One region of the Paenibacillus sp. 2TAB26 genome, then DNA from elsewhere that is predicted to be linked to it. Evidence: predicted binding sites of a transcription regulator. Region 1 holds the regulator's gene; the other holds the start of a gene.

The links. Region 1 encodes NrdR, which represses ribonucleotide reductase genes. Its sites were predicted from a motif close to AACACNATATATNGTGTT; they were not measured.
Region 2: the regulator NrdR is predicted to act here: its motif matches at 4,054-4,071, upstream of AB4Z50_RS23800 (adenosylcobalamin-dependent ribonucleoside-diphosphate reductase).

The regions. Positions count from the first base shown of each region.
Region 1 is NZ_JBFRGC010000041.1:35-5,452, reverse strand. Features, by position in the region: gene polA (DNA polymerase I) at 1-1,019, shown strand, start outside; gene mutM (DNA-formamidopyrimidine glycosylase) at 1,068-1,910, shown strand; gene AB4Z50_RS32410 (MntP/YtaF family protein) at 2,051-2,773, shown strand; gene coaE (dephospho-CoA kinase) at 2,789-3,385, shown strand; gene AB4Z50_RS32400 (lytic transglycosylase domain-containing protein) at 3,382-3,948, shown strand; gene AB4Z50_RS32395 (alpha/beta-type small acid-soluble spore protein) at 4,056-4,274, opposite strand; gene nrdR (transcriptional regulator NrdR) at 4,418-4,900, shown strand; tRNA gene AB4Z50_RS32385 (tRNA-Ala) at 4,944-5,019, shown strand; partial or broken gene AB4Z50_RS32380 (FMN-dependent NADH-azoreductase) at 5,331-5,418, opposite strand, start outside.
Region 2 is NZ_JBFRGC010000022.1:72,353-77,770, reverse strand. Features, by position in the region: gene AB4Z50_RS23810 (lipid II flippase Amj family protein) at 1-216, shown strand, start outside; gene uppS (polyprenyl diphosphate synthase) at 251-967, shown strand; gene AB4Z50_RS23800 (adenosylcobalamin-dependent ribonucleoside-diphosphate reductase) at 1,442-3,991, opposite strand; gene AB4Z50_RS23795 (DEAD/DEAH box helicase) at 4,269-5,418, shown strand, end outside.

The sequences.
Region 1 (5,418 bases):
TATTCGAGAAGCTTGGCCTGCCTGCTAAGAAAAAGACGAAAACAGGTTATTCGACGGATGCTGAGGTACTGGAGGAGCTTGCTCCTTATCACGAGATTATTCCGCTTATCCTGCATTATCGTCAGCTCTCGAAGCTGCAATCTACTTATGTAGAGGGCTTGCTTAAAGAGGTGCGCAAGGAAACAGGCAAAATACACACGTATTATCGCCAGACCATTGCAGCTACCGGTCGTCTAAGCAGTCAGTTCCCTAACCTGCAGAACATTCCGATTCGTCTTGAGGAAGGACGCCAAATTAGGAAAGCCTTTGTACCGTCCGAGCCGGGCTGGTCCATCGTAGCAGCTGACTATTCACAAATTGAGCTTCGTGTGCTCGCACATATTGCTGATGATGAGAATATGAAGGAAGCGTTCATTAAGGACATGGATATTCACACCAAAACAGCGATGGATGTATTCGGCGTAACTGCCGAGGAGGTTGATTCCAACATGCGTCGTTCGGCAAAAGCGGTCAACTTCGGCATCGTGTATGGCATCAGCGATTTTGGCTTATCGCAAAACCTTGGCATTTCCCGTAATGAAGCTGGAAAGTTTATTGCGGATTACAAGGAGGTTTTCAAAGGCGTTCGCCAATATATGCACGATATCGTTCAGCAAGCGAAGCGCGACGGGTATGTGGCCACACTGCTTGAGCGCAGGCGTTATCTGAATGACATCAATGCTTCTAATTTCAATTTGCGATCCTTTGCTGAACGTACAGCGATGAATACACCGATTCAAGGTACTGCGGCAGATATTATTAAGCTGGCCATGGTCCATATGGACGCTGCGCTGCGCGAACGCAAGCTGAAGAGCCGCATGCTGCTGCAGGTGCACGATGAGCTCGTGTTCGAAGTGCCGCAAGAGGAGCTGGAGCTGATGAAGACGCTTGTACCTGAAGTGATGGCTGGAGCGCTCAAACTTGATGTTCCTTTGAAGGCCGATATGAGTTTCGGTGACAATTGGTATGAAGCAAAGTAACCCACTGGCGGGCAGTTTCGGGTATAATGGTTGTTGAGGTGAGGAGAAATGCCTGAATTGCCAGAGGTAGAAACAGTTAGAAGAACATTAATTGAACTTGTAGCGGGAAAACGTATCCAATCAGTAACCGTTAGACTCCCGCGTATTATACAGCGTCCAGCAGAACCTGAACAGTTCGCGGATGCGCTTGTCGGACATACGATCCAGACGGTTGAGCGACGCGGCAAGTTTTTGCGGATCATCTTGGACGGGCTCGTACTTGTATCGCATTTGCGAATGGAAGGCCGATATGGGGTTTTCCCATCGGAAGAGCCGATTGAGCTGCATACTCATGTTATCTTTCATTTCGAAGATGGCACGGATTTGCGTTATAAGGACGTTCGCCAGTTCGGTACGATGCATTTATTCCAAGAAGGGCAGGAGCTTGAGCTTCCGCCGCTTAACAAGCTTGGTATAGAGCCGCTTGAGCCAGCCTTTACGCTAGAAGCGCTTCGCGGGAAACTCGAGAAACGCGCGACTAAGATTAAGCCGCTATTGCTTAATCAAGAGCATATTGTCGGTTTGGGCAACATCTATGTAGACGAAGCTTTATTTCAAGCACGTATACATCCGGAGCGAACACCTAGCACATTGAAGCCGGCCGAATGGAAGCGACTTTATGAAGCGATACGTTCGACACTGGGAAATGCGGTTGAAGCAGGCGGTTCGTCTATTAAATCGTACGTTAATGGACAAGGCGAGATGGGAATGTTTCAGCATCAGCTGCTTGTATACGGCAAGAAGGATGAGCCTTGTCCAACCTGTTCAAGACCGATTCATAAATTTGTTGTTGGCGGCCGAGGTACCCATATTTGCAATAAATGCCAGACACTGCACGCATCAGGAAAATAATACGAACTGCAGCAAATGTTAACCAGCATGCACAGTCAAATACTCCCCGCATATGATAAGTGTGTTACGAACAATAGGCGGATGTCTACTTACAGCTTCTTGTAAGCCGGATCGCCGCTGTGCGGGGAGGGACTAAAACATTGTTCGCGCATGTAGTTTCACTATTAGTTCTTGCTGTTGCTGTTAGCGTAGACGGTTTTGGTGTTGGCGTTACTTACGGTTTGCGGAGGATCCGCATACCGATCGTGTCAATACTGATTATTGCTTGCTGCTCTGGTATTATTATTTATTTGTCCATGCAGGTTGGCGGATTGATAACCACGTTCCTGTCTGAATTCGTTGCGCGTCTCATTGGCGCATGTGTCCTCATGCTGATTGGTGTCTGGGCGCTATTGCAGCTTAGACGAAACAAACAGCAGCAGGATGATGTGAGGCATGAGCACGTAGAAACCGCAGTACAAGAAAGTGCTGCTTCGGCAGAAGCTGGCGCAAAAACACATGCCGGAGAGATCGCGAGTGCTGCGCTTGTCGTTATGGTAGAGCTGAAGCGTCTAGGGCTCGTTATTCAGATTTTGCGCACGCCACAGTCGGCTGACGTCGATAAATCAGGCACCATCTCTGCATCGGAGGCCGTCATGCTTGGCTTTGCATTATCACTTGATGCATTTGGAGCTGGACTTGGGGCTGCGTTGATCGGATTGCCTTCCTTACTTACGGCTTTAACGATAGCGGCGGCAAGTGCGCTTTTTCTTGTTGGCGGTATCCGTTTTGGCTTTCGTTTCTCCGCTTGGAAAGGCATGCAGACATTAGCTATGCTGCCAGGCATATTATTAATCATAATCGGAATCATGAAGCTGTTATAATTTGAGGTGAAAAGGATGATAATCGGATTAACCGGCGGTATTGCCAGCGGCAAAAGCACAATCGCAAACATGCTCGTCGAACGCGGTGCGCTGCTGGTCGATGCCGATCAAGTCGCAAGGGAGGTTGTACTTCCCGGGGAACCAGCATTAGAGGCAATCGCCTCTACGTTTGGACAAGCTGTCCTTGAAACAGACGGTTCTCTTAACCGCAAAGCTCTCGGCGAAATTGTGTTTCGCGATAAACAATCACTAGCAAAGCTTGAATCCATAACCCATCCAGCTATACGGGCGCGGATGCAGCAAACCATACATACTTACGCAGAGCAGTATCCAGAACGATTAGTAGTAGTTGACGTGCCGCTGCTATACGAGACGAAGCAGGAGCATCTGTACGAGGGCATATTGGTCGTATATGTACCCGCGGAGCTTCAAAAAAAGCGCTTAATGGAACGAAACCAATTGCCTGAGGAAGAAGCAAGCCGGCGCATCGCATTGCAAATGGATATTGAGCAAAAGAGACTGAAAGCGGATTGGGTCATCGATAACAGCGGATCGCTGGAGGAGACGCAGCATCAGCTGGATGAATTTTGGAAAAGTAAGTGTATGCCATGAGGGTATTCCAAAAGAAAAGGGTGCTGCTCGTCCTGCTGCTTGGTTTATTGACGATTTTATTTCTCAAATCAGATTGGCTTGCGGAGTGGATGTATCCGGTTCATTACAAAGAAGACATTCGTGCAAGTGCTTCTAACTATGGCGTTGAGTCGCATTTAGTGGCCGCGATTATTCGCAGTGAAAGCAATTTTCAGACAGGCAAGGAATCGAAGAAGGGTGCACTGGGCTTAATGCAAATTATGCCTGATACGGCTGCATGGGTCGTTCAAAAAGCAGGATTTCAAGCCGTAACGGATGACATGCTAATGAATCGTGCAGACGTTAGCATTGAGGTTGGTGCGTGGTATTTAAGATCTCTTAATCAACAATTTGATCAAAATAAGATAGCTGCAATTGCTGCATACAACGCGGGTCCAGGAAATGTTCGCAAGTGGCTTGATTCGGGGACTTGGGATGGAACAATCGAATCGGTTAAAGAAATTCCGTTTGGAGAAACTAGACACTATGTGCAGCGAGTCATTTACTATTATAATAAGTATAAGGACTTATATCCTAGTCTTTAATGGATGATCCTTAACGATAACGAAAATAAATGAAGCCTTGGAGGCTCGTCTCTTCATGGACGAGCCCTGCCAAAGCTTCGGTTATTCATACAACTTTTAATGAATCATTATTTGTATTGACCAGCAAGGGATTGCTCGGCAATTTGCACTAGGCGACGGGTAATGTATCCCCCGATGGAGCCTGCGTCTTTTGTAGCCATGTTGCCGTAGTATCCGTCTTGCGGAATTGCGATGCCTAGCTCTTGAGCAACTTCATATTTCATTTGGTCAAGGGCAGCTGTCGCTTGTGGCACTACCAATTGGTTACTGCTGCGGGATGCGCTCATGTATGTTCACCTCCTTGCGGTTGGTAAAAGTATTATGTGCAAAAATCTGAACTTCATTACAGGAATTACATGGAAATTAAAATTTTTTTTCGAAGAGTCCATTTTTGAGGCTCAAGCGACTAAGAAAGGAGGCAATACGCATCATGAAATGCCCATACTGCGACTATGCCGGAACGAAAGTATTAGATTCAAGGCCCGCCAACGAAAACAAATCCATTCGCCGCCGCCGTGAATGCGAAAAGTGCAGCCGCCGCTTCACGACATTCGAAATGATTGAAGAGACGCCTCTGATCGTCATCAAAAAAGATGGCAGCCGTGAAGAGTTCAGCCGTGACAAAATATTGCGGGGTCTTATCCGCGCCTGCGAGAAGCGTCCGGTTCCAGTGGAGCGCCTAGAGGTAATCGTATCCGAGGTTGAGAAGGAGCTGCGCACAACGGCACATGCCGAGGTTGATAGCAGCGATATTGGTGGAATCGTTATGAACGAGCTTTATCCTGTAGATGAGGTAGCTTATGTCAGGTTCGCATCTGTTTATCGCCAATTCAAGGACATCGATATGTTCATGAAGGAGCTCAATAATTTGCTGTCCAAACACCCGCTCAATGGTATGATAGATAAAGATTGACAGTTTTGACGACCCTATGCTAAGATCAATCTTGTCGTCATTTGGGGCCTTAGCTCAGCTGGGAGAGCGCATCGCTGGCAGCGATGAGGTCAGGGGTTCGATCCCCCTAGGCTCCACCATAATAAACCATTCAAACCACTTCTGTTGAAGTGGTTTTTTTATTATTTGGTGGAGCCTAGCAAGGGGCAGATCGCGCGCACGAAGCGTCAGTGTAGGAGCACGGCATCGAAATTTACCGCTGAGCAGTGCATCATTGAAAAAGCTTCTGTGAAAGTTTAATCAAAATTTCGATACCCCGAGGTTCAGTCCGCGCGGACGTAATGAAGTGAGTGGGCATCGAAGGAAAGTAGTAAGAAAAGCCAATAAAAAAGCAGTACCACCACTATAAAAGTGTTGATACTGCCATATTCAGTGGTAATTGTTTTACTAGTTAGAATTTACTTGCTACTTTAAGAGCTTTTTCAAGACCATCCGCAATGATCTCTTCTGCTTTTTCTGGGAATTGATTGTGGCCTTCT
Region 2 (5,418 bases), on a different contig from region 1:
GGGCTAATTAATGGGGTAGCAACGATACTGCTGGCACTTCTTATTGATCCTGAAATCGGCTTATTGACGGATAAAGTGCTAAAGGGAGAGAAAAAAAGCGCTGCGTTAACTAAAGTATTCGGTCTGCTTATGTTGTCCCGTGTGATGGGCACCGTACTGGCACAATTATTGCTCGTACCGGCAGCAACCTTGATATTGTGGGTCGTATCTAGATAAAAATAGAATGTTAACTTGCTTGAGGAGGAAAGTCATGCTGTGGTCACATTTATTTTTCAAGCAGGATCGTTACAAATATTTTCCAAAACATATCGCGATCATTATGGACGGCAACGGGAGATGGGCAACTCGCAAAGGGCTGCCACGAAACGTTGGACACTTTTACGGGATGAAAACGATGCAGAAAATCATAAAAAGATCGATTTCGCTAAAGCTTAGCTGCTTGACCTTATATGCATTTTCAACGGAGAACTGGAGAAGGCCCAAAGCCGAGGTTGATTATTTATTGGAGCTGCCTATCAAATATTTTCAGAATCAAACGATCGAAGAACTAAACAAAAAAAATGTAAAAGTAACTTATATCGGCGACATTAGCTCGTTTCCCGCTCATACGGTGGATGTCATTCAACGAACCTGTGAAATAACGAAGAACAACACTGGCATGCTTCTAAATATGGCTCTTAATTACGGGGGGAGAACTGAAATCCTGCAAGCTGCAAAAAAGCTCATCGCAAGCGGAGCAGACCCGCTCACTTTCGATGAACAATTTGAGAAAACGATCGCTACCTCCGATTATCCGCCGGTTGATTTAATCATTCGGACAAGCGGTGAAAAGAGGCTGAGCAACTTCCTACTATGGCAGGCAGCGTATGCTGAATTATGGTTTACGGATAAAAGCTGGCCGGATTTCAACTATGCCCTATTGAACGATGCGATACAAAATTATTCGAAAAGAAAAGAACGGGAATAATGAACCTGCAAAGACCAAACCCTTCACATATATGAAGAGAATGGTCTTTTTTGTTTGAAAATCAAGCTAGTTTTGTTTCGCTATTTCTACAAACTTGGCATTGAATTGCTGAGCAATCTCATCCAACTGTGGAGTCAAAACATTAGATTTTTGTTTTAAAATGGTAAACTTATTCATTAACGCTGCGATTTCATAAGGGGACCCATCGATTAATCATTTGCATGAGCAGCTTTTTGTTCTTCGCCATTTTTTTGAATTGATTATCGCTTGTTATGCTAATTGCGTTCATCGCCAATACGGGGACGATATGACTTTTAAGCCATATCGTCGAACAATTGTGGACACTGCTGGAGCGTCATCATATCTTTCCAGAGCCAGCCTAACTCTTTTGCATTATTGGAAAGACTACACAAAATAAAAAAGAGAACCATGAGGTTCTCTTTTTTTGCTTGCCTAATTCATTTCTATACCCTATCAATTACACTTGCTAAAACCGCACTGCGTACACTGCTTGCAGCCTTCTATATTAATAAGCGCTGCCGAGCCGCAAGAGGGGCACAAATCTACGGAAGTAGTGTCTACAGCAGCTTTGGAGATCGCCGTATAATCCGCAGACGCTGCTGCTTCTTCTCTTTGCACTATTTTCGCTGCCGTCTCCTGCTCCGTCCCATTCTCCATATGAATCTCAAGCGATTTTGCAACGGCATCCGCAATGGACTCCACTCGGTTGACTCCGAATCCGATCGCCCCCGATCCGCCAATCCCTTTCAAATGCTTGACGAGCAGCTTCACCTTGTTTCCATGATCGCCATAACGCAGAAATAACGAACATACACGCCCTAATGCTTCAGCCATCGCAAACACATCCGAACCTGCCTTGCCTACGTTCAAGAAAATTTCTGCTGGTGTGCCATTCAGATCATTTATCGTAATATAAGCCATGCCAAATGGTGTGTTCACCTTATAGGTCGCACCCCGCAGCACCTGCGGTCTGCGTTTATACTGCTTATCCAGCTCCTGCTCAGGTTGCACGGCTGCAGGGACAACGGCTTCCACCAAATCCGCATCAAATGATGCTTCTGTTTTCTCTTCTTTTGAAGACGTTGAGAGAACTTGAACATCACGACTGCCATCTCGGTAAATCGTCACACCCTTGCAGCCGAGCTCAAAAGCAAGCTCATACAATCTTCCTGTTTCTTCCACTGTGAAATCTGCCGGGCAATTCGCTGTTTTGGAAATAGAGCTGTCTACCCAGCGCTGTATAGCCGCCTGTACCCGAATATGATCCTCTGCCGACAAACTCATCGAGGTTACAAAATAATCAGGAAGCTCCTCCCCCGGATGAGACGCCTTCCAAGACGCTGCAATCGGAACATCTTGTTTATCAAAACCAAGACGACTCTGACGATAGTATTCGAATGCAAAATAAGGCTCGATTCCCGTAGACGTTCCGACCATTGTTCCCGTGCTTCCTGTTGGTGCTTGTGTAATGACCGTCACATTACGCATGCCGTTCAGGGCCACATTGTCGCCAATCTCCGGAAATTCGGCTATCAATTGCTTCATAAATCCGCTCTGAACATATTTATCAGCTTCAAACGCTTGGAACGAACCTTTCTCGGCAGCGATTTCCGAAGACGCCAAATAAGACTCCCTAGCCATAAATCCATACAGCTTATCTAGGAAAACCAATGACTCTGCGCTGCCATATCGGATGCGCAGCTTAATCATAAGCTCAGCTAGTCCCATCGTTCCGAGCCCGATACGCCGCTCAAGCTTCTGATTGCGCTCATTTTCTTCAAAATGATAGGGTGTTTTGTCGATGACATTATCAAGGAATCTTACAGACCAGCGTGTAACTTTAGCAAGTTCATCCCAAGCAACGTCATGCTTCTCTTCATCATAAAACTTCGATAGGTTTATAGCTGACAAGTTACAGACGCCCCAGCCCGGCAAGCCTTGTTCACCGCAAGGGTTCGTACTTATAATGGGATTGAAATACCAGCTGTTCGACATTTGATTATAATACTCCATAAAGACAACGCCTGGCTCGGCTGACTTCCATGCGGATTCAATAATCGCTTGCCATATTTCACGAGCGCGCACCGTTTTGTAGGGGATAACCTTTTTGCCTAGCTTGCGCCATGCATCCAGATCGCCGGTCCATAGCTCGTTATACTCTATATCTTTGGTATCTGGAAATACGAGCTCCCATTCCAAATCTTCCTTTACAGCCCGCATAAACGCGTTGCTGATACATACCGACAGATTGGCATTGGTCACTTGACCCATCGTTTGTTTGACCGTTATAAACTCTAATACGTCCGGGTGCCAATCATTGATCATAAGCATCAAGGCGCCGCGGCGGCTGCCGCCCTGCTCAATGAGTCCCGTTGCATAGCTGAACAGCCCGCCCCATGATACAGCACCGCTCGATGAACCGTTCACGCCTGCAACTATCGCTCTTCGAGGTCGCAGCGAAGATAAATTCATCCCAACGCCGCCGCCGCGCGCCATAATTTCAGTCATCTCCGTGAGTGTTGTCATGATGCCTCCGCGGCTATCCTTTGGTGAGGGAATGACATAACAATTAAATAGCGTCAGCTCTTCACTAGCACCAGCCCCCGCTGCAATTCTCCCGCCCGGAACCAGCTTCCAATCATCTAATAAATATCTGAATTTGTCTCGCCATTCCTTTTGTTTCTCTGATCCATCTTCAACGGATGCCATCGCATCTGCAAGACGATCCCACATTTCCTCAGGCGTTTTCTCAATCGTAAGCGTAAGTTTCTCTGTTGTAGACTCCACATGCTCGCCGTTTCTAAGCTTTACGGTAACCTTGCTGCCATCACGGCCGATAACTTCTCCGACTTCCTTGACAGGGAATTTCGGATCATCCTTCGTTAGAACAAGCACGATATCGCCGATCGCCGTTTTACTCGTATCTGCATTTTTCCACGCATATCGATCCAAAAAGATTTTTTCACTAAGGCCCTCAAGCCGATTTCCACCAGACATCTCCATCGCAGCTGCTTCCTCCCTCATACTAACGTGCTGAAGGCATAGGTAAGATCAGATATGCTTTTAGCACAATATATTGTGTCATAAAACCATTATACTATACTACATATTGATTCACATGCTCGTTTGTGGCGAAATTTAGCAAACCTGTCCGCTTACATGCCCACTCTCGTTATATTGCTAGTCCATCCTCTTTTTTAAGCAGCATCTTATTAATATTAGATGAAAAGGCAATACTAATAACAACTTATCCCTTTTACTGCGGAAGGAGCTGTACTAGATGACATTTCAGACGACGCCGCAGGCTGCCTCAGGTGAAGCAGGCACTGCCGCCTTTACTTCTCGCAAGCTTCATCCTTTAGTTGAGCTGCAGCATGACCGCTCTTGGTTTGAAGAACTGCAAAACCGTTTAACAAAAGGCGGCCCATGGGATGATTGGACGTTATATCAGCTCGCTATGGAGGCCGAGCAAGCGAAACGAATTGAAAGCTTCGAAGAATTGTTATGCTTGCGATCTCTTCCAGCCTTCGAGCCTATGGCACATCAAATCAGCACAGCGCGCAAAGTGGTGCATGAGATGGGCGGCCGTGCGATTTTGGCCGATGAGGTTGGCCTTGGCAAAACGATTGAAGCAGGACTCGTGCTCAAAGAATATATTGTGCGCGGTTTAGCTAAGCGTATTCTCATTCTTGTCCCCGCTTCCCTTGTGCTTCAATGGGTGCGTGAGCTTAATCAGAAATTCGGCATCTCTGCCGTAGCCCAGAAGAAAGAGCATACATGGGGATATGATGTAGTTGTCGCTTCTATCGATACCGCAAAGCGTGATCCGCATCGCGAGATTGTGCTTGGAACAGATTATGACATCATCATCATCGATGAAGCACATAAGCTGAAAAACAAGAAAACGACGAACTATCAGTTTGCTAATCTTTTACGAAAAAAATATTGCTTGCTCCTTACGGCTACCCCTATCCAAAACGATATGGATGAGCTGTTCAATCTCATTACGCTGCTCAAGCCTGGTCAGCTCGGCGGTCAAAGTGAATTTGCAGCAAACTTTGTTGTCGACAAGCGGCTTCCGAAAAATGAAGATCAGCTGCAGGAAGCACTCTCTGGCGTCATGATTCGGAATCGGCGCGGGGACGGCGGCATTCATTTCACGAAACGTTTTGTCAAAAATATACCGCTTACTCTCTCAGAAGAAGAGAAAGCGCTGTACGACGCGGTGACGGGCTTCGTCAAGGAACGGTATGAAGAAAGCGGCGGCGATTTATCGAGCATGCTTTCACTCGTTACGCTTCAGCGTGAAGTATGCAGCAGCCGCGATGCGGTTTTTCTAACGCTTGTTAATCTATTTAAGAAAACGTCCGAGGACTCCCCTATGCGTCCAAAAATATGGGAGCTCGTAGAGAAAATTCGTAATATCAAAG